3 regions of the Variovorax rhizosphaerae genome follow, and region 2 is predicted to be linked to each of the others. Evidence: predicted binding sites of a transcription regulator. Region 2 holds the regulator's gene; each other region holds the start of a gene.
What was found. Region 2 encodes LexA, which represses DNA repair genes until DNA is damaged. Its sites were predicted from a motif close to ACTGTATNNNNATACAGT; they were not measured.
Positions count from the first base shown of each region.

Region 1: imuA (translesion DNA synthesis-associated protein ImuA) is a predicted target of LexA. The motif match lies at 4,804-4,821, and genes of this name have one in related genera.
Region 3: WKW82_RS34265 (ATP-dependent helicase) is a predicted target of LexA. The motif match lies at 4,277-4,294, and genes of this name have one in related genera.

Region 1 covers NZ_JBBKZT010000005.1:425,979-433,509, forward strand. Annotated here, with positions in the region: gene WKW82_RS13460 (branched-chain amino acid ABC transporter substrate-binding protein) at 54-1,190, shown strand; gene WKW82_RS13465 (aspartate aminotransferase family protein) at 1,190-2,545, shown strand; gene WKW82_RS13470 (AraC family transcriptional regulator) at 2,611-3,594, opposite strand; gene WKW82_RS13475 (outer envelope protein) at 3,808-4,620, opposite strand; gene imuA (translesion DNA synthesis-associated protein ImuA) at 4,835-5,662, shown strand; gene WKW82_RS13485 (DNA polymerase Y subunit UmuC family protein) at 5,631-6,968, shown strand; gene WKW82_RS13490 (error-prone DNA polymerase) at 6,961-7,531, shown strand, end outside.
Region 2 covers NZ_JBBKZT010000007.1:31,999-39,529, reverse strand. Annotated here, with positions in the region: gene WKW82_RS15795 (ExbD/TolR family protein) at 56-481, shown strand; gene lpxK (tetraacyldisaccharide 4'-kinase) at 485-1,465, shown strand; gene WKW82_RS15785 (Trm112 family protein) at 1,446-1,628, shown strand; gene kdsB (3-deoxy-manno-octulosonate cytidylyltransferase) at 1,724-2,470, shown strand; gene adk (adenylate kinase) at 2,602-3,258, shown strand; gene WKW82_RS15770 (asparaginase) at 3,305-4,297, opposite strand; gene lexA (transcriptional repressor LexA) at 4,372-5,058, shown strand; gene WKW82_RS15760 (hypothetical protein) at 5,172-5,486, shown strand; gene WKW82_RS15755 (D-2-hydroxyacid dehydrogenase family protein) at 5,542-6,549, shown strand; gene WKW82_RS15750 (MFS transporter) at 6,546-7,531, shown strand, end outside.
Region 3 covers NZ_JBBKZT010000026.1:69,459-76,989, forward strand. Annotated here, with positions in the region: gene hprK (HPr(Ser) kinase/phosphatase) at 1-801, opposite strand, end outside; gene WKW82_RS34255 (PTS sugar transporter subunit IIA) at 945-1,412, opposite strand; gene hpf (ribosome hibernation-promoting factor, HPF/YfiA family) at 1,531-1,860, opposite strand; gene WKW82_RS34265 (ATP-dependent helicase) at 2,178-4,268, opposite strand; gene corA (magnesium/cobalt transporter CorA) at 4,545-5,534, shown strand; gene WKW82_RS34275 (dihydrofolate reductase family protein) at 5,676-6,335, shown strand; gene WKW82_RS34280 (nucleotidyltransferase family protein) at 7,357-7,531, opposite strand, start outside.

The DNA.
Region 1 (7,531 bases), on a different contig from region 2:
CGGAGGCATTGCTTTTCGGGCTCGCATCAAACAATTCCCTGGAGTCCATTCACATGAAGTCTTTCCGGTTCATTCTCATTGCCGGGCTCGCCACGACTTGCGCGGCCGCCTCGGCACAACAGCCCACCCAGACCGTCACCATCGGCTACGTCGGGCCAACGTCCGGCTCCATGGCCCACTACGGTGTCGATGCCCGCAACGCTGTCACGCTGGCCATCGACGACCTGAACCAGCAGGCCGTGGTGATCGATGGCAAGCGCATCGAGTTCAAGCTGGCGGCAGAGGATGACGCGGGCGACCCGAAGCAGGGCACCCTCGCCGCGCAGAAGCTTTGCGATGCCAAGGTCGCGGGCGTGGTGGGCCACATCAACTCGGGCAGCGCGATCCCGGCCGGACGCATCTACAGCGATTGCGGGATTCCGCTGATCTCCCCGGGCGCCACGAATCCCCAGTTCACCAAGCAGGGCTACAAGAACGTGTACCGCCTGGTGGCCAACGACAACGCGCTTGCCACGGGCCTGGCGCGCTACGCGGCCGAGCAGTTGAAGGTCAAGCGTGTGGTCGTCATCGATGACCGCTCCGCCTACGGCCAGGGCGTTGCAGAGGTGTTCGAGCGCGAGGCGCGCGCGGCGCACATCCAGGTCATCTCGCATGAGTTCACCACCGACAAGGCCACCGACTTCCAGTCGATCCTGACCAACATCAAGTCCAAGAGCGCGCCCGCGATCTTCTTTGGCGGCAACGACGCGCAGGCTGGCCCGATGCTGCGCCAGATGGAGCAACTGGGCATGGGCGACGTGCGCCTCATGGGCGGTGACGGCATCTGCACCACGCAACTCGGCAAGCTGTCCCAGAACGCCAAGCCGCTCGCCAACGTGGTGTGCGCCGAAGGTGGGCTCGCCGTCGAGAAGATGAACAACGGCAAGGCCTGGAAGGCGAAGTACGACCAGCGCTTTCCCAAGGAGTACGTGTTGTTCGCGCCCTATGCGTACGACGGCGTGATGGTGATGGCCGACGCGATGAAGCGGGCCAACTCGACGGACCCGGCCAAGTACATGGCGGAACTGCCCAAGACCAACTACCGCGGCCTGTCGACGCGCGTGCAGTTCGACAGCAAGGGCGACCTGAAGAACCCGCAGTTCACGCTGTACACGTACCAGGATGGTGTGAAGACGCCAGTGTTCGACTGATGATTCTTGACGACTACCTTCGCAGGACACCGACTTCGGCGCAGTGGTCGCAACGTGCGCGCAAGAGCATGCCCGACGGTGTCACGGTCGACACCCGCGTGTTCAATCCGTACAGCCTGTACGTGGCCCATGCGTCGGGCGTGCACAAGACCGATGTGGACGGCAATGTGCTGCTGGACTTCTTCGGCGGTCATGGCGCGATGGTGCTGGGGCACTGCCATCCGCGCGTCACTGCGGCGGTGACCGAGGCGATGGCGCGCGGGGTCCAGTACGCCGCGTGTCATCCGCTGGAAGTGGGCTGGGCGGAGCGCATCACCCGGCACATTCCCGGTGCCGCGAAGGTGCGATTCACCGGCAGCGGCACGGAGTCCACGATGCTGGCCATGCGGCTGGCGCGCGCACGAACGGGCCGCGAATGCATCGTGCGGGTGGCGACGCATTACCACGGTTGGCATGACTTCGCGACTTCGGGCTACAACGCGCAGTTCGACGGTTCGCCGGCGCCCGGCGTGCTGGGCGAAGTGGCAGCGAAGACCTTGCTCGTGCCGCCCAACGACATTGCGGCGCTGGAGCAGGTGTTCGCGCAGCACGGCGCGGATATCGCGGGCGTCATCGTCGAGCCGCTGGGTTCGCATTTCGGGCTGGTGCCCATTGCCGACGCATACCTGCAGCGATGCGCCGAGCTGGCGCGTGCGAATGGCGCGCTGTTCATCCTCGACGAAGTGGTGTCGGGCTTTCGCATTGCGCCCGGAGGCATCCAGAGCCTGCTGGGCCTGCGACCCGACCTGACCTGCCTGGGCAAGGCCGCCACGGGCGGCATGCCCGGCGGCGCGGTCGCCGGCAGCGAGGACGTGATGGGCATGCTGCAGTCGTCGTCGCCGCGCAAGGTTTTGCACCAGGGCACCTTCACCGGCAATCCGGTCACGGCGGCAGCGGCGATCGCGGCCATTGACGAGATCGTCGAGAAGGACGTCTGCACGCACATCAACGCGCTGGGCGACTACGCACGGGAGAGCCTGAACGACATGTTCGACCGCAAGGGCGTGCGCTGGCTTGCCTACGGGCGCTATTCGGGCCTGCATCTCATGCCGGGCCTGCCGCCGCGAGGTTCCGATCCTTTCGCGATCACGCGCGGAGAAGTTGCCAAGCCCACCGCGGAACTGGCCGCCGCGCTGCGCATGGGCCTGATCCTCGAAGGCGTGGACATCGGCGGGCGCGGGACGGTGTTCCTGGCCTGGCCGCATCAGCGCGAGCATGTGGATCAACTGGTCGCGGCAATGGATCGCGTGCTGGACCGCCTGGGCATGGACGGGCTGCTGGACAAGCACGACCTGGCGCAGGCGACGCCGGCCTGAGCTTCGTCTCCGGCACTCGCCGATCCATGCAGTGAAGGTGCGCGCACGCGCAGCACCTCAAGCCGCTACGCCGCCCTCAACGTCTGCAGAGGCGACTCGCCATAGCGCTTGCGATAGGCCGTGCTGAAGCGCCCCACGTGATTGAAGCCCCAGCGCAGCGCGATGTCCGTGACCTGCGCCCCCGGTGGGGCGCCCAGCAGGTCTTGCCGCGCCCGCTCCAGCCTGGCGGTGCGCACATAGGCCATCGGCGACTGCTGCAGGTGCTTCTGGAAGGCCAGGCAGAGGCTGCGAACGCTGGCGCCGCTGGCGTTGGCGACCATCTCCAGCGTGAGCGTTTCATACAGGCGTGCGTGGATGAAATGCTGTGCCGCGCGCACCTGGCGCGGCGCGGCGGCGCGTTGCGACTGCGACAGGCGCGCCGAATAGTTGCTGCGCTGGCGCAGCAGCAGATGATGGATCAGCGCTTCTTCCTGTACCGGCAGCAGTTGAGGTGCAAGCGCCTGCGAAGGCATGTGCAAGTTGCAGAAGTGGCTGGCGAGCTGGTGCTGCCAACTGCGGCCTGCATCGTTGTCGAGTTGCAGTTCCGGGTCGAACTCGATCGGACTGGCCACTTCGTCGTCGAGAAGGTTGCGGCAGGTGGTCTCCACCCGTTCCCGCGGGATCTTCACGAGCAATTGGCGGCAGCCTTCGTGCCAATCGAGCTCCAGGCCGAGGCTGGGCGAGATCACCGCGCCGGTGCTGGGCGTTGCGGCCACCGGCTTGCCGTCCACGCGAATCTCCGCGGAGCCCGCCAGCGGCACCTGGAACAGCACAAAGCCATCGAGCTGCCCCGGCTCGATGCGCACTGCCGCGCCGTATTGAAGAACGAAGAAAGAAAGCGAGCCGACATGCGCACCGAACAGTGCCGCATCGACCCGGCCCTTGCCCCAGATCAGGTCATGTTCCTTGAAGGCGCCGGCGGTCTGCTGCTTGACCACGTCGGGATCGTCGGAAACGAACATCGGGGACTGGCAAATCGGCTGCATTTCCGAACTGAACCACGCTTCCATGAAGTGCCCTTCGCACTGTGCCGCCGCAGCGGAATTGAACCGATTTTTCGCGTCGAATTATAGGAAGCGGGTCACGCCGCTTTCATAGGGTCTGTATTGACCCACCCCCGAAGCGCCTGCGGCGCCTCCCCCTCGAGGGGGCGCACCCAGTGGCCCGGCAAAGCCGGTTCCACGGGTGCTCCCGAACAGCACGGACGGCATACGTGTTGGCGCTTAGAAGTGGTATTCGGCGCGGATCTGCGGCGTCTTGGCGAGCGAGCCCGGGACGCTGCTCGGGTTGCCGAACTTGTTGCGCCAGTACTGGTATTCCAGGCCCACGCGGAACTTGTTCTTGCCCCAGTTCAGCGGCACGCCCGCGTCGTACCAGAGGATGCCGTCGAAGTTGGTTTCCGGCCGCGTCGGGTTGCCGAACTCGTCCGGGCCCTTGGCCGCGATCCAGTTCAGGTAGCCCTCGAAGGACAGGTTGGTGTCGCCCAGCGGGATCGCCCAGGTCACGCTCAGGGCCGGGTGCGTCTTGTAGTAGTAGCGGCGGTCGATGCTGTTCGGCTCGTTGCTTTCCCACAGGGCCAGCACGCCGATGTTGAGGAAGCCGGGCACGTCCATCATGACCGTCGGGCCGAGCACGACCATCTGCTTGCGCGAGGCGTAGCCGGGGTCGTTCTTGTGGTTCCAGTCGAAGCCGCTGGTGATGCCCAGGCCGCGCACCGGGCCGAAGGCGAAGCTGCTGCCGGTGATCTTGGCGAGGTCGAGCGTGTTGCGGTAGACGATGTAGGTCTCGGTCGCATCGCTGTCCTTGCTGTCGGACTTCAGCACGTCGATGTTGAGGTAGTTGGTGCCGTACTTGAAACCGTCGGCATGCGTGAAGTTGACGATGTTCTTGGCGATGTCCTGCTTGTTGTAGGGCTCGCGGAACTGGGTGCCATAGCGGTAGCCGACGGAGGTGTCGCTCCAGTCGAAGAAGTCGGCGTGGGCGAAGGAACTGGCGAAGGCGAGGGCGGCGAGCGCGGAGGCTGCTTTGAATTTCATCGGGGAACTGTTGTTGGAGATATTGAGAAAGCGCTGTAGGACGCGACACATCTGGTTGCAACATCTGTGCCAAAACTGACCGGTGGGTCAGTAGTGATTGTAAGACTTGTAAGGGTATACCCTTGTGTCGACCTCCCGGGCTCGACGGAACTGTCAAAAAAGAAAAACCCGGCGGCTCGAAATACTGTATAAAAATACAGCTATCGATTCCATCATGGGCCTCCTTTCCCTCGACCCTTTCTTGACTTCCGGGCGTCACAACGTCTGGCGCGGCGACGAACTCGGCGGCGCTGACGCTCAGATTGTCGCCACCGGCCACGCCGCCCTGGATGCGCAGTTACCCGGCGGTGGCTGGCCCGTCGGCGCGATGACGGAGGTGCTCCAGTCCGCGCCCGAGGCCCACGTCTGGCAGTTGCTGCTGCCCGCGCTGGCGCAGGCGGTGCAGGCGCGCGGCGGGCCGGTCGTGTTGATCGGTGCGCCGCAGGAGCCCTTCGGGCCGGCGCTTGCGGCCGGGGGCTTGCCGGTGGAGGCCTTGATGTGGATCCAGGGGGAGGCCGCGGGCGCCCGCCTGTGGGCCTGCGAGCAGGCGCTGCGTTGCGCCGACATCGCGGCTGTGCTGGCCTGGCTGCCGCAGGCGCGGGTGGGTGAGTTGCGGCGGCTGCAACTGGCGGCTGCGCAGCATGAAGGGCTGCTGTTCGTGTTCCGGCCGGAGTCCGTGGCTCAGAACGCTTCGCCTGCGCGGCTGCGCCTGCAGGTGGTGCCGGAATCGGAAGGCCGGATGCAGGTCCAGCTCCTCAAGCGCCGCGGTCCGCCACTCGCGGCGCCCCTCACGCTGCCAGCGCGCAATGGGCGCATGACGGCACTGTTGGCCGCCAGCCAGATGCGCCGCAAGGCGCGGCTGCAGCAACTGGGCGGAGTGGCGGTGGAGGCGGGGGCGACGGTGGTGAGCATCGCTCTCGGGAGGCAGCGAGGACTCGAAGTGCCGGGCGTTTTGGGGAAGGGGGTGCACCGTGCACTGGATCGCCCTGCGCTGGTCGCCTGAGCCAGGTCTTCCTCGGGATGCGCTCGGCTGGTGGGCGCTGCAATTCACGCCGCGCGTCACCTGGCTGGACGAAGGCTTGCTGCTCGAAGTCTCTGCCTGCGAACGCCTGTGGGGTGGCCGACTTTCGTTGATGCGCCAGATTGCCGCGTCGAATCCGTCAGAAGCGCGCTTGCAGCGGGTTCACGGCGCTACCAGCCTCATCGCGCTGGCCCGCCTTCGCATGTTCGCCCGCGGCCAGAAGCCGCCCGCCGATGTGCCGGCCGCCTTGCCGCTCGACACCCTCAGCGCGGCGCAACCGCACCTCGACGTGCTGGCCCGTCTTGGCTGCCAGACCTGGGGCGATGTCGCGGCGTTGCCGCGTGGCGGGCTGGCGCGGCGTTTCGATGCAAGCGCAGTGAAGGGTTCGGCCCGGGATCGCATGACCCTGCGCGAAGCCCTGGACATCGCCTGGGGCCTGCGCCCCGACCAGCACACCTGGCTCACGCTGCCCGACGTGTTCGAGCAGAAGCTGGAACTGCCCGCGCTCGCCGAAACCGCGCCCGAGCTCATGTGGTCGGCCAACCGCCTGCTGTCCGCCCTGCAGATCTGGCTGCGCGGCCGCCAGCGCGGCGCGGTCGCGCTGGAACTGGAATGGACGCTCGACCTCAAGCGCTTCAACGGCGTCGACCTGCCACCGCACCAGCACATCACCGTGCGCACGGCACAGCCCACGCAGGACATGGCGCACCTGCGTCGCCTGATGAGCGAGAAACTCGCGCTCACCCAGCTCGCCGCCCCTGCGAGCTGGCTGCGCCTGCGCACGCTGGAGACTGCGCCATGGGCCGGCACCAGCACCAGCTTCCTGCCCGAGGACTCACGCAAGGGCGACAAGCTGCATGAACTGGTCGAACGCCTCAGCGCACGGCTCGGCGCGCAGCAGGTGCTCGTGCCGGTGACGCAGGCCGACCATCGGCCCGAGGCCATGCAGGCTTGGCAGCCGGCGCTTGGCCGCCCCCCCGCCGCCAAGCCCGCCTTGCAACCCGATGGCCTCTATCCCCCCTGGCTGCTGCGTCAACCCCTGCCGCTGGAAATTCGCGGCGGCCATCCCTACTACCGCGGCAAGCTGCGTCGCCTGAGCGGTCCACAGCGGCTGGAGGCCGGCTGGTGGGGCGGCAAGGAGGAAGAGGGCGGCCATCCGGCGGTGCGCGACTACTACATCGCCGAAAGCCCCGAGGCGGGATTGGTGTGGGTCTACCGCGAGCGCCTGTCCGCCCCGCTTGCCCTGGGCCAGGCGCCGCGCTGGTACCTGCAAGGCCTCTATGCCTGAACTCAGCGACAAGCAGTTGCAGGCGCGCAAGCCGCAGCCCTTGCATCTGCCCGCCCCGCGCCCCATCGTGCCGGGCCTGCCCGATTACGCCGAACTGCATTCGCTCAGCAACTTCAGCTTCCAGCGCGGCGCATCGAGCCCGGAGGAACTGGTCGAGCGCGCCTATCAACTCGGCTATCGCGCGCTGGCCCTCACCGACGAATGCTCGGTGGCCGGCGTGGTGCGCGCGCATGTCGGCCTGCGCGATCACCTCGAGGCGCTCACCGAGTACGAGCGCACGCATCCCGACGAGCCGAAGCTGCCGCGCAACCCCGGCTTTCGGGTACTGCTCGGCAGCGAGTTTGACTTCGGCCGCTTCAGGCTGGTCGTGATCGCGCATGACCTCGAAGGCTGGGGCAACCTCTGCGAGTTCATCACCGCCGCGCGCAACACCTCGGCGCCCAAGGGCGAATACCGCGTGGATTGGGCCACCAGCGACGTGGCCTCGCTGCAGCACTGCGAAGTGCTGTTCGTGCCGCGCCGTGTGCCCGGCGAGGCGCTGGACCTGGAAGCCGTCGGCGCCG
Region 2 (7,531 bases):
CGGCCCCTGCCTCTGCAGGACAGCCCGCAGCAAGCTTGCAATGACGCGGGGCCGCATGCACTTCCGCCACGGCGCGCGCGATGAGCCGGAGATCAACCTGATTCCGTTCATCGACGTGCTGCTGGTGGTGCTGATCTTCCTGATGCTGTCGACCACCTACAGCAAGTTCACCGAGATGCAGTTGCGCCTGCCCGTGGCCGACGCGGAGCCGCAACGTGACTACCCCAAGGAAATCATTGCCGCCGTGTCGGCCGACGGACGCTACTCGATCAACAAGTCCATCCTGCCCGACCGCAGCGTCGAGGCCGTGGCAGCCGCGCTCTCCTCCGCTTCGCGCGGTGGCAAGGATTCGGTGGTGGTCATCAGTGCCGACGCCAATGCCTCGCATCAATCCGTGATCACGGTCATGGAAGGCGCTCGCCGCGCCGGCCTGATGCAGATCACCTTTGCGTTGCAGTCGGCCACGCAGGCCGGGCGCTGAGCTTTGGACCTGCAGCGGGCATGGCTCGGTCGCGGCCCGCTGGCGTGGCTATTGTGGCCCGTCTCGTTGATCTTCGGAGCGTTGGCGGCGCTGCGGCGCTGGCTGTTCCGGATCGGCGTCCTGCGCACTGAGCGTGTCGACGTTCCAGTGCTGGTCGTCGGCAACGTGATCGCGGGAGGCTCGGGCAAGACCCCGGTGGTGATCGCACTGGTCCGGCATCTGCGCGCGCAGGGGCTCGAGGTTGGCGTCATCTCTCGGGGCTACGGCCGCAAGACAAGAGATTGCCGGGAGGTGCTGCCGGGCGCCGATCCACGCGACGTGGGTGATGAGGCCGCGCTGACGCACCAACTCACAGGCGTGCCGGTCTTCGTCGCGGCACGGCGCATCGAGGCCGCACGCGCATTGCTGCAACGGCATCCGCAGACCCGGCTCATCGTGAGCGACGATGGCCTGCAGCACCTCGCGCTCGCACGGGACATCGAGCTATGCGTGTTCGACGATCGCGGCATCGGCAACAGATGGCTGCTGCCAGCGGGACCCTTGCGCGAACACTGGCCACGGCGCTGCGACCTGGTGCTGCACACCGGCGCCCGACCGGCCTTCGCCGAGGGCTTTCGCTCGCAACGCACGCTGGCCGACCACGCGTTGCGCAGCGACGGCAGCCGAGTCTCCCTCGCGGAATTGGCCGGAAAACCCGTTGTCGCCTTGGCCGCGATCGCCAAGCCCGAGGGCTTCTTCGCGATGCTGCGCGCACGCGGCATCCAGCCCGAGCGCTGCATACCGCTGCCAGACCACTTCGACTTCGAGGACTGGCGGCGTCCACCAGGAGGCCATTTCCTCCTCTGCACCGAGAAGGACGCAGTCAAGCTTTGGCACGTGGCGCCCGAAGCATTGGCCGTGCCGCTTGTGTTCACACCCGAGCCCGCGTTCTTCGCCGCGCTCGACGCAAAGCTATCATCGCTCGATGGACACCAAGCTGCTTGAATTGCTGGTCTGCCCCGTGACCAAGGGGCCGCTGACCTGGAATCCGGAGAAACAGGAACTTTCTTCCCGCTCCGCACGCCTCGCCTATCCGGTGCGCGACGGCATTCCCGTGCTGCTCGAGAACGAGGCGCGAACCCTTACCGACGACGAGTTGGGGCTTTGAGCAACGCCAGCCCGCTTCCGGGCGCCACTGCGCGCGCCGAAGGACGCAAGGACAACGCGCATGCGACTGGCGCAGGTGTTCCCTTTGTCGTTCTCATTCCCGCACGGCTTGCGTCGACACGCCTGCCGGACAAGCCGCTGGCCGACATCTGCGGGATTCCGATGGTGGTCCGGGTGGCGCAGCGCGCGGATTTGTCCGGCGCGGCGCGGGTGGTAGTCGCCGCCGATGACGCGCGGATCGTGGATGCATGCCGCGCCCATGGCGTCGAAGTGCTCCTCACCCGCACGGATCATGTGAGTGGCAGTGACCGGTTGGCAGAGGCCTGTACCCTGCTCGGCCTGGACGACGACGATATCGTGGTCAACGTGCAGGGCGACGAGCCCCTGATCGACCCGTCGCTGATCGACGCCGTGGCGATCACCCTCTCCAAGGAACCCGACGCGTCGATGAGCACCGCCGTGCATGCCATCGATTCAACCGAGGACTTCCTGAATCCGAACGTCGTCAAGGCAGTGCTCGATGCACGCGGCCACGCGCTCTATTTCAGCCGCGCGCCGATACCGTGGTGGCGCGACGGCTTCGCGGCCAAGCCCCTTGACGAATTGCCATCGCCGGCACCGTTGCGGCACATCGGCATCTACGGTTATCGAGCCGGATTCGTGCGCCGGTTTCCGGCCCTGCCTCCGGCCCCCATCGAATCCATCGAAGCGCTCGAACAACTGCGTGCCATGTGGCATGGCCATCGCATTGCGGTGCATGTAAGCGACCATGCGCCCGGTCCTGGCGTCGACACGCCCGAGGACTTGGTGCGCGTACGAGCGCGAATCGCTGCAAACTCTTAGCGGACGCCGGTTTTCCCGCAGAAGTGTGGCAAATGCCCATGCTATCCTCGACGCAGTCATGACACCTGACCTTGTCCAAGCGGCATGCGCGGGGTGTCAATCGATATCCCAAGAACCCGTTCGAGGACACCATGAGACTGATTTTGTTGGGCGCCCCCGGCGCAGGAAAAGGCACGCAGGCGACTTTCATTTGCAAGAAGTACGGCATACCACAAATCTCGACGGGCGACATGCTGCGCGCCGCGGTCAAGGCGGGCACGCCGCTCGGGCTTCAGGCCAAATCGGTCATGGAATCCGGTGGATTGGTCGGCGACGACCTGATCATCAATCTCGTCAAGGAACGCATCGCGCAGCCGGATTGCGCCAATGGCTTCCTGTTCGATGGCTTCCCACGCACCATTCCCCAGGCAGAAGCGATGAAAACCGCTGGTGTCAAGCTCGACTACGTGCTTGAAATCGAGGTGCCTTTCTCCGACATCATCGAACGCATGAGCGGCCGCCGCTCGCACTCGGCATCGGGCCGCACTTACCACGTCAAGTTCAATCCGCCAAAGGTCGAAGGCGTCGACGACGTGACTGGCGAGCCGCTCATCCAGCGCCCCGATGACAATGAAGAAACCGTGCGCCATCGCCTTGAGGTCTACAGCCAGCAAACCCGTCCGCTGGTGAGCTATTACGCCAACTGGGCCGCGACCGAGCCCGCAGCCGCGCCCAAGTACCGCGCCATCGCGGGCGTCGGCAGCGTCGACGACATCACCCAGCGTGCCTTCGCGGCATTGAGCAGCTGAACGTGACGAGGGGCCCGCACATTGGCCCCTCTCTCATTGCGCGGTGTCAGCGCGGCGCCTGACGAGACAGCAACTCGAGCATCAGCGCAATGCGCGCCTTGACCGGGCTCAGCCCGCCAGCATCGCGCAGGGCGTCGCCGGGCTTTGGCAGGATGCGGCCACTGGCACAGCGGGTGGCTCGCAGCACCGCGACGCCGGCCGCCTGCGCCCTCATCGCAGCCGCTTCGAGCGCATGGTGCAGCGTGCCGTTGCCGGTCGTAGCCAGCACCACACCCCCTACCGCGCCAGCGCCTTCAAGCGCACGTTGCGCGACCAACGCATCAATGATTGCGCCGCTGGCGCCCGCATGGCTCAGGATGACCTCCACGCGGGGCGCATCGATCGCAGTTGAAACGGAGTCGATGGCTGCCGCCGACCATTGCGTGTTCATCGCAGGCCAGTTCCGCACGGAACGCACCATGCCCTCCTCGACGTAACCGATCGGCCCTGCGTCACCGGAGGCGAAGGCATCGAGCCTATAGGTGTGCACCTTCTGTACATCGAGGGCCCCGTGAATCACGCCTGCGCAAACCGCCACGACACCGGCTGCACCCTCCGTCGCAGCAACCACCACCGCATCACGCACGTTTTGCGGTCCATCAGGCGACAGTGACGTCGCCGGGCGCATCGCACAGGTCAGCACCACAGGCTTGTGCAAGCGCAGCACCGAATGCAGGAAGAAGGCGGTCTCCTCCAGCGTGTCAGTGCCGTGCGTGATCACGACGCCAGTCACATCGGGTTGCGCCAGCCAATGCGTACAGCGCGCGGCAAGGCGCTGCCAGATCGCTAAGTCCATGTCCTTGCTGTCGACCTGCGCCACCTGCTCCGCGTGCAGCGTGACGCCTGCCACCTCGATGCCGCCGAGCAGTTCTGCAACGCCAACTTCTGCGGCCGTATACCCGATGTTGTCGCCAGGCTGCGCCGCACGACCGGCAATGGTGCCTCCCGTGCCGAGCACCACCACACGCCTCGACTCCTTCGCTGCTGCACTCGCCACCATGCTTGCCAACTTTCAGAAACTGGTTAAAAATACAGCTACTGGATATTCAGCCAGTGCCGCAAGGAGTCAAGCGCATGCTCAACCTGTCGAACTTCGCCGTCAAGCTTACCGCCCGGCAACAGCAGATCCTGGACTTGATCCAGAGCGCTATTGCACGCACTGGAGCGCCGCCGACACGTGCTGAGATCGCGGCTGAGCTGGGCTTCAAGTCCGCCAACGCAGCCGAGGAGCATCTGCAGGCACTGGCGCGCAAAGGCGTCATCGAACTGGTCAGCGGCACCTCGCGCGGCATCCGCCTGAAGGGCGAGGTGCTCCGCGCCATCAACGAAACCCGCTCCAGCCAGTACTCGCTGGGCCTGCCCGGCATGGCGCAACTCGCGCTGCCGCTGGTCGGCCGTGTTGCAGCGGGCTCCCCCATCCTTGCGCAGGAACACATCGACCAGACCTACTACGTCGAGAACACGCTGTTCCAGCGCCAGCCCGACTACCTGCTCAAGGTCCGCGGCATGTCGATGCGCGACGCCGGCATCATGGATGGCGACCTCCTCGCCGTGCAATCCACCAAGGAAGCACGCAACGGTCAGATCGTCGTCGCCCGGATCGGCGACGAAGTCACCGTCAAGCGGTTGCGGCGGAACAAGCAGGTCATCGAACTGCACGCCGAAAACCCCGACTACCCCACCATCATCGTGCAGCCCGGCGAGCCCTTCGAGATCGAAGGCCTGGCCGTCGGCCTGATCCGCAACACGATGCTGATGTAGCCCCATTTCGCATGCAACAAGTGGCGGGCGTATGGCGAAGAGGCCATCACCCTGTTGCAGTCGACCTTAAGAAATCCTGCCTGTGTTCAACCTCTGACCAATCTGGAGTTCACATGGGAATCGCTTTTCTGACCTTGGCCGAAATCTTCACGCCCCTGCAATCGCTGGCCACCCGGTGGATGCCCGCGCGCCGCGCGGACGGACTGCGCTACGTGGCGGTCCGCCCCGGATGCACGGTCCGCGCCTCCGCCAACAAGCCGGCGGCTGCCACGAGGCCCTTGCGCGTAGTGCGCGTGCTGGACGCACAGCACACGCCCAACGGCGCGGGCCGCGTCGTCATCTCGGGCCGCATGGCCGACGTCTGCGCCGAACTCGATCGACTCGCCGCCCTGGAAGCTGCGGATGACGCCAGGCGACTGATGCATTGAAGGCGTACGGCACGCGGCGCACGCGCTCGGAGGGTGCAAGGCACAATAACGTGCCATGAATATCGTGATCCTCGACGACTACCAGGATGCGGTGCGCAAATTGCGCTGCGCCAGCAAGCTCGACGCCTATGCCGCCAAGGTCTATACCAACACTGTCAAGGGGATCGGGCAGTTGTCGGTGCGACTGAGAGACGCCGATGTGATCGTGCTGATTCGCGAGCGAACGCAGGTCTCGCGGCAGTTGGTCGAGAAACTGCCCAAGCTCAAGCTCATTTCGCAAACCGGCCGGGTGGGAAGCCACATCGACGTGAACGCATGCAGCGAGCTGGGCATCGCGGTGGCTGAGGGCAGTGGTTCACCGTTGGCACCAGCGGAGCTGACCTGGGCATTGATCATGTCCGCGATGCGTCGGCTTCCACAGTACATCAGCAACCTCAAGCACGGCGCATGGCAGCAGTCCGGCCTCAAGTCGGCCTCGATGCCGCCAAACTTCGGCCTGGGGTCCGTACTCAAGGGCAAGACGCTCGGCATCTGGGGTTACGGCCGCATCGGGCAACTGGTTGCACGCTACGGGCAGGCCTTCGGCATGCAGGTCGTCATCTGGGGCCGCGAGGCGAGTTGCGCCAGGGCGCGGTCCGACGGACTGCAGATCGCGCCGAGCCGCGAGGCGCTGTTCGAAATGTCGGATGTGCTGTCGGTTCACTTGCGGCTGATGGAAGAGACACGCGGCATCGTGACACTCGCGAATTTGTCGCGGATGCAACCGACCGCGTTGTTCGTGAACACTTCACGCGCCGAACTCGTCGAACCCGATGCGCTGCTTGCCGCACTCAATCGCGGGCGGCCGGGCTTGGCCGCGATCGACGTGTTCGAAAGCGAGCCGCCACTGCAAGGGCACGCACTCCTGCGGCTGGAGAACTGCATCTGCACGCCACACATCGGCTACGTGGAGCAAGAGAGCTACGAGCTCTACTTCGGGCAGGCTTTCGACAACGTCGCCAGTTTCATCAAGGGCAGTCCGACCAACATCGTCAATCCTGGCGCTCTACAGGTCCGGCGTTGACTCGCCCTCCCCTCCCGGCCGCGCTTTGGGCGTTGCTGGCGGGCAATTTCGTCATCGGCACCGGCGTCATGCTGGTCGCGGGCACGTTGAATGAGATCAGTGCCTCGTTTGGCGTGAGCGTTGCTGCGGCAGGTCAGTTGATGACCGCAGGGGCGCTGGTCGTGTGCTTTGGCGCCCCGCTGCTGGCAGCGCTGGTGGCGGGGTGGGACCGGCGCGCGCTGCTGGCGCTGACGATGGTCTGGTACGCAGTCTGCAATGTGGCGGCATCCCTGATGCCGAGCTACCTCGGCCTGCTGCTCACACGCATGCTGACGATGCTGGCCCCCGCCATATTTACCGCGCAGGCAGCGGCGTCTGTGAGCCTGCTGGTTCCGGCCGACCAGCGGGGCCGGGGTGTGACCTTCGTATTCCTGGGCTGGTCGATGGCGTCAGTGCTGGGTTTGCCACTGGGAGCATGGCTCGGCGGCCACTACGGCTGGCGCACTGCATTCGTGGCCATTGCCGTGGCCGCACTTCTCAGTGCCGCCTCGATCTGGTGGACCATGCCAGGCGGCATCCGCCCTGCAGCACTCACGCGGGCGGCTTGGGTGCGGGTCTTCCGCAGTCCTGCCTTGATGGGCGTGCTGATGGTCACCGCACTGCAGAGCACCGGCCAGTTCGTGCTCTTTGCCTACTTTGCGCCGCTGCTCAAGCTGCAGCTCGGGGCTGACGCGACGGCGCAAAGCTTCATGTGGGCCTGGTTTGGCGCCTGCGGGCTGGTCGGAAACCTGCTGGTCAGCCGGTACATCGACCGCATTGGCGCCGGCCGTGCGTCCCTGGTGACCACGATGCTCATGGCGACGAGCCTGCTGCTATGGCCGCTGGGCATCAATTTCCTGATCTTCGCGTTGGTGCTGTTGCCCTGGGGTCTCGGCTGCTTCGCGGCCAACTCGGCCCAGCAGGCACGCCTGGTCGGACTGGCGCCAGCGATGGCGCCTGGGTC
Region 3 (7,531 bases), on a different contig from region 2:
CACCGGCACGCCCAGCACGTCCTGCGTCAGCGGCGCCGACGGCATGCGTTCGTAGTCGCGCTCGAAGCTGTCGCGCCGCACCAGGTGCACGATCAGCTTGAGCCGCATCCGTCGCCGCACCGCCGTCTCGCCGAAGATCGCGCGGATGTCGAGCAGGCCGATGCCACGCACTTCCAGCAGGTTCTGCAGCAATTCGGGGCAGCGGCCCTCGATGGTGTTCTGATTGATGCGAAACACATCCACCGCATCGTCGGCCACGAGCCCGTTGCCGCGCGAGATGAGTTCCAGGCCCAACTCGCTCTTTCCGAGCCCTGATTCGCCCGTGATCAGCACGCCCATGCCCAGGATGTCCATGAACACACCGTGCATCGAGGTGCGTTCGGCGAAGTGCTTGGACAGGTAGGCGCGCAGCAGGTCGATCACGAAGGCCGAGGACTCGCGCGTGGCAAACAGCGGCAGTTGCGCGCGCTCGCAGATCGACAGCAATTCGTCCGGTGCGGCCTGGCCGTCGGCCAGCACCAGCATGGGCGGCTCCAGCGTGACGATGCGCGCAATCCGCCGGGCGCAGTCTTCCTTGGTGCCGCGCGTGAGGTAAGCCACCTCGCGCATACCAAGAATCTGCACGCGGTACGGGTGGATGTAGTTGAGGTAGCCGACCAGGTCGGCGGCCGATTGCGCCCGGCTGATCACATCCGATTCGAACTGCCGCTCCGATGCGCCCAGTCCCGCCAGCCACTCCCAGCGTAGCGAACCGCGAAATTCCTCGAACATCGCGTCCGCGCTGATGACTGTGTGCTTCATTGGAAATTGGGGTCGCTCTTGCCAGTCGGTCCAAGAATACAGCGAATACCGTGAAACTGGCCGCCCGGGGCCGCAGGCATGGATCGGGTGGCGCGCGGAGGCGCGACACGCTTTGTCGCGGAGCCCTCCCAGCGAGCGAAAAGTCAGGCGACTTGCGCGGACTGCCAGCCGGCGATCAACGCATGCAGTGCGCTGGCATCGGTGCTGGACTTGATCTTCTCGCGCAGGCCGGAATCGCTCAGCAGTTCGGCGATCTCGGAGAGGATCTCGAGGTGCTTTTGCGTGGCCGCTTCCGGCACGAGAAGGAAGATCAGCAGCACGACGGGTTGCTCGTCCGGTGCGTCGAAGCCGATCGGATCGGCGAGCTGGAACACGGCCGCCATCGGCGCCTTGAGGCCCTTGATGCGTCCGTGCGGTATCGCCACGCCATGTCCGAGCCCGGTCGAGCCGAGCCGTTCGCGCGCGAACAGGCTGTCGGTGATCAGGGCGCGGCCGAGGCCATGGAGGTTTTCGAACAGCAAGCCGGCCTCTTCAAAGGCACGTTTCTTGCTGGTAGCGTCGACGCTCACAAGGACTTGAGCGGGCGGCAGGATGGACGCGAGGCGATTCATGTTTGGGGCAGGGCGACGGCGATTATGCACCGACCCTGCAAAAAGCAAAGGGCCACCCGAAGGCGGCCCGCAAGAGTGTTTGCCCTGAGCCACGTTCAGTGGCTCGAAACAGTAAGTATTACATGATGCGCTTGGGCGCCGCGTGATGGTGGTCCTGCAGTCGATCCTTGTGGCGGACGACCTGTCGGTCCAGCTTGTCGACCAGTTCATCGACGGCAGCATAGAGATCAGCGTGGCTCGACTCGGCGAACATGTCATTGCCCTTCACATGAATGTTGCACTCGGCCCGTTGCCTGCGCTCCTTTTCCTTCTGCTTTTCAACCGTTAGCAGCACCTTGACATCGACCACCTGGTCGAAGTGGCGGGTGATCCGATCAAGCTTGCTAGTGACATAGCTGCGCAATGCTGGAGTGACGTCGAGGTGATGACCGCTGATCGTCAGATTCATGAATGACCTCCTGGGATAGACCGTTGGTGAAAAGGACCTCGCCTCGGCTGAGAACGGGGCCACGGGAACAACATGGGATGGGGATGGGAAGGGACGGGAAAGAAGCGGAAAAAGAGGTGTGGAAGGGATGGGAATAGAGCGGTGGTTGAAGAAACCCGCGAGGGGTCCGGTTCACTATGCCCCCCGCGTCATCGAATTGCAATCCCCGGAATGTCCCGATTTCAGTGATGGATTGCACGCGCTGCAGGTAGTTACCAACAGTTTCAAAACGAGGTAGTGCGTTTTTATTCACTTCGCGCCACCACCACGCAGCGGCGCTAGCGCCAGGCGTTGCGAAGGCGGTTTCGAAGGTCGATGGCAGCGGCTGTCGGCGGCACGAAGACCGGACGCTCGGGCGGCGGCGGCCAGGTGACGTGATCGAAGCGCGCGGCGTCGGCCGTATCGATGAAACGCGTACGTCCGGCGTACACATGGCGGTCAGCCCTTGCGGCCTGCTGGGTCACGTAGAACCGGTGTGGCACGACCAGGTGCAAATGGTCGCGCGCACGGGTCATTGCGACGTAGAGCAACCGGCGTTCCTCCTCCAGTTCGGCCGCGCCTTGAGCCACGTCGGCCGGCATGCAGCCATCCACCACATTGAGCACATGCACCGATCGCCATTCCTGGCCTTTTGCCGAATGGATGGTCGAAAGAATCAGATAGTCTTCGTCGAGCAGGGGCGGGCCGGGACGGTCGCTGGTGGCCGCGGGCGGGTCGAGCGTAAGTTCCGTAAGGAAACTTTCACGCGATGCATAGCCTGACGCCAAGCGGGCCAATTGTTCGAGATCGCCACGGCGCACGCCGGCATCGTCGTGCAAGCGCTCGAGGTGAGGCAGGTACCAGCGCAGCGCCAGTTCCATATCCGCGGGCCAGGGCAATACGGGGGCTCGCAACGCCGCGTAAATGTCGGCAAAACGCTGCCATTCCGCGCGAGCGCTCGGAGGCGGCTGAAAATCTCGCACGACTGCCGCGGGTTCTGCCGCCTCGCCCATGGCGTCGAGCAGGCGGGACGAGGTGGCGGGGCCAATGCCCGGAATGAGCTGAGTCACCCGAAAGCCCGCCATTCGGCCGCGCGGGTTCTGCACGAAGCGCAGCACGGCCAGCAGGTCCTTGACGTGGGCTGCTTCCAGGAATTTGAGCCCGCCGTACTTCACGAAAGGGATGTTGCGGCGCGCCAGTTCGAGTTCCAACGCGGCGCTGTGGCTGGAGGTGCGGAACAGCACGGCTTGCGACTTCAGCGCCAGGCCGCCCTCCCGGTGCGCGAGGATGCGATCGCACACCCAACTGGCCTGCTGCGCCTCGTCAGGCACCAGCACCAGCTGCGGCTGCCCGGCGGATGGCTTGTCGGTCCAAAGGGTCTTGGCATGGCGCTCGGCGGCATGCGCGATGACGGCGTTCGACACGTCGAGGATCGGCTGGGTCGAGCGGTAGTTGCGCTCCAGCGTGACAATGCGCGCCGGCTGCGAGAACTGGCCCGGGAAGTCGAGGATGTTGCGCACCGTCGCGCCGCGGAAGGAATAGATGGACTGCGCGTCGTCGCCCACCACGGTGAGGCCGCGGCCATCGGGTTTGAGCGCGATCAGGATCGCGGCCTGCAGGCGGTTGGTGTCCTGGTATTCGTCGACCAGCACATGGTCGAAGCGCGAGCCGACGAGTTCGGCCAGCGACGGCTCGCTCATCATCTCGGCCCAGCACAGCAACAGGTCGTCGTAGTCGAGCAGGTTCTGCTGCTGCTTGGCCTCGACGTAGCAGCCGAACAGGCGCTTGAATTCCGCCGCCCATTCTGCGCACCAGGGGAAGGTGTGCTTGAGCACGTCTTCCAGCGGCTCGCGCGTGTTGACGCAGCGCGAATAGATGGCGAGGCAGGTGCCCTTGCGCGGGAAGCGTCGCGTGCTGGCGGACAGGCCGATCTCGTGCCGCACCAGGCCCATGAGGTCTTCGGCATCGCCGCGGTCGTGGATGGTGAAGTTCTCGTCCAGCCCGATCTGTGCCGCATGTTCGCGCAGCAGGCGCGCGCCGATGCCGTGGAAGGTGCCGGCCCAGGGCAAGGCCGGCGGGGCCTCGGAGCGCAGGCCCAGCACGCGTGCCACCACCTGTCCGGCACGTTTCTCCATCTCCTGGGCGGCGCGGCGCGAGAAGGTCAGCAGCAGGATGCGTTGCGGGTCCGCACCCTTGGCAATCAGGTGAGCGACGCGATGGGCCAGCGTGCTGGTCTTGCCCGATCCGGCCCCCGCGATGACCAGCAGCGGCTCGGGGCCGGCATGCGTGACGGCGGCGCGTTGCTCGCCATTGAGCACGGCCAGCACCGAAGCCAAGCGTTGTGCAGGCGTTTCGGCGGCCAGGGATGGGGCTTCGGCGGTCGGCGACATGGAATGAGACTGTACATCCATCCAGCCAACAAAAGAGGCGGGGGCGCGGCCAGGATCTCGTCTGTCGCCGAGCATTCGCGCTGGGCGCTGGCCCCGTCCTGCAAGCAGGACTTGCCACGCCTCCTGCATCGGACCTGGCGAGGCTCCCGCGCCGCATGTTGTGGCGTGAGACCCAAGAGCCCCCAGGCCGGGCTGCGCCCAGCCCGCCCCCGCGGGGGATTGAGTCGAGATGGCAAAGCCACTTGGACCCAAGACGCGCAACTGATAATCCACGGCATGCTGAATATCTTCACGCTCGCCAACGGGCGACTCGTCCAGGAAGAAATCGAGTCGCTGGAAGAGCTGTCCCGGTTCCAGCCGATCTGGGTCGACCTGGAGTCGCCATCGGTCGAGGAAAAGCGTTGGGTAAAGCAGTACTACGGGCTGTCGATTCCCGAGGACGCGATGGACGAGGACATCGAGGAATCGGCCCGTTTCTACGAGGAAGACAATGGCGAGCTGCACATTCGCAGCGACTTCCTGATCGATGACAGCGAGGACCCGCGCTCGGTGCGTGTCGCCTTCATCCTGAACCAGCACAACGCCGAGTTGCGCAGCCGTGGCGTGCTGTTCTCGATCCATGACGAGGATGTGCCGGTGTTCCGCCTGGTGCGCATGCGCGCGCGGCGCGCGCCGGGACTGATCGAGGACGCGAAGGAAGTCTTGCTGAAGCTGTTCGACGCCGACGCCGAATACTCCGCCGATACGCTGGAGAACATTTACGACGACCTGAAGAAGGTCAGCGAGAAGGTGCTGCGCGGCAACATGACCGATGCATTGGCCAGCGAGGTGCTCGGCGAGATCGCGCGCCACGAAGACCTGAACAGCCGCATCCGCCGCAACGTGATGGACACGCGCCGCGCGGTGAGCTTCATGATGCGCAGCAAGATGCTGAGCGCAGAACAGTTCGAGGAGGCGCGGCAGATCCTGCGCGACATCGAGTCGCTGGACAACCACACGGCCTTCCTCTTTGACAAGATCAACTTCCTGATGGATGCAACCGTCGGTTTCATCAACATCAACCAGAACAAGATCATCAAGATCTTCTCGGTCGCCAGCGTGGCGCTGCTGCCGCCGACGCTGGTGGCCAGCATCTACGGCATGAACATGCAGTTTCCGGAACTGCAGTTCCTGGGGCAGCTGTCGTATCCGTACGTGGTGATCATGATGGCGGCGAGTGCGCTGGTGCCGATGTGGTATTTCGGGCGCAAGGGCTGGTTGAGCTAGGCTCGCCCCCAGGTCGCCGCTTTGCGGCTCTCACCCCCTGCCCGGGGGCAACACCAGCGGCCCGGCGAAGCCGGTTCCGCGGTGTTTCACGAAGGGGCAAGATGCGTCTTGCGCTATGTGGCGCGTCTCAGGAAACAATACATGTCGAAACTCAGGGTCGCCAGTTTTTCCGTTTCGCTGGATGGCTACGGCGCGGGGACGGACCAGTCCCTGGACAACCCGCTGGGCCGCAACGGCGGCGAACTGCACGCCTGGGTGTTTCCCACGCGCACGTTCCAGCGCCAGCTCTTCGGACGCGATGACGGAAGCACGGGCGTCGATGATGACTTTGCCGCGAGGGGCTTTGCCAATCTCGGCGCCTGGATCCTTGGCAGGAACATGTTCGGGCCCATCCGGGGACCTTGGCCCGATCTCGAATGGAAGGGCTGGTGGGGCGCCAAGCCGCCGTACCACGTGCCGGTGTTCGTGCTGACGCACCATGCGCGTCCTCCGCTGGAGATGGAAGGCGGCACGACTTTCCACTTCGTCACGGGGGGCATTCATGAGGCGCTGGCGCGTGCCCGGGGGGCGGCCGGAAGCAACGACGTCCGGGTCGGTGGCGGGGTGAGCGTGATCCGCGCGTACCTGCAAGAGGGTCTCATCGACGAGATGCACCTGGCAGTGGCGTCGGTGCTGCTCGGCCAAGGGGAACACCTCTTTCACGGCCTCGATCTGCGCGCGCTGGGCTATGGCTGCACTGAACGTGCCGCCTCGGAGCTTGCAACGCATTGGGTCTTGACGCGCAACACCAACGGCGCTTGAGCCCGCATGGCGCGTCCGCGCGCCGCGCCTGCGGCCGGCGCGCGACCGCCATGCGATGCCGCCTGCACGCCTCCGCACCCCCTTGTGTGCGAGCTTTCCCAAAGTTTTGACGGGCGCTTCCGAAAGCGCGGTCTGGTCATTGTCGGGAGGGTCGGACGAAAGGACACTTCCCGTTCCGCTGCGCCGGATCGCGTTTTCGGCCGGTGCCAGCAGCGCGCAGTTCGATTCAACCCCGCACGCAAAGAACGCATCGGTGCATTCGCACCCGGACCTCCGCACGCGGAAGGCGGCGACCCGGCGCCCCTCGATTTCACGATTCCCTCGATGGCCATGTATTCAACGATCAGACCTGTCTTCAAGCGACGCTGGATTCCCGTCGCCATCGCCTTGGCGATCTCGCTCATGTGTACGCTGTTCGCCTTGACCGCCCCAGCCTTCGCGCAGACCTGCCAGCCGCCCCAGAGTGCCAAGCACAGCAAGTTCAAGCGACCCGTGTCGAAATGCACCGCGCAGTTGGCGCAGCGCTCTGGCAGGGGCGGCGCGAAGTCGGCAAGCGCCAACGCTTCCAGTTCAAGGGAGCGCGTGGCGGCCGCTACGACACTCACGAGAGGACCGGGGAACAACCAGTGAGCAGGCCCCGTGCCTTCCATGGTGGGAGTCTGCAGGTGCTCAAAGGACGGTGGAGTGCGGAATTGACCGTACGCGAAGGACGAGAAGGTTTCGCGGAGGACGCGAAAGGAATACAAGGATTTGCTGCTTTGCTGCTTTGCTGCTTTGCTCTTTGCTCTTTGCTCTTTGCTCTTTGCTCTTTGCTCTTTGCTCTTTGCTCTTTGCTCTTGGCTCTTGGCTCTTGGCTCTTGGCTCTTGGCTCTTGGCTCTTGGCTCTTGCGTCCTTCGCGTTTCTTCGCGCCCTCTGCGTACGGTCAAGTCCGATTCCCGTATTTCCAGCTTCAAGTCGATGTCGCTGTGCCGCGAATGCGCCCGGAGACGTCGACTTCTCGCGCATTCGCGAGGGCAGGGTTCAAGCCAGCCGCAAGCCCGGCCAACGCGCCGCGTAGTCCGCTGCCTTGCGCAGGTACAGCGTGCGGTGGTCGCACAGCGCATTGGGCGCCAGCACGCCGGCGTAGATCGCGTCGAGTCCGTGCGGCGCATACAGCGTCGGTCCGCGTGGGCCCGGTTGCAGCGCCACGCAGGTG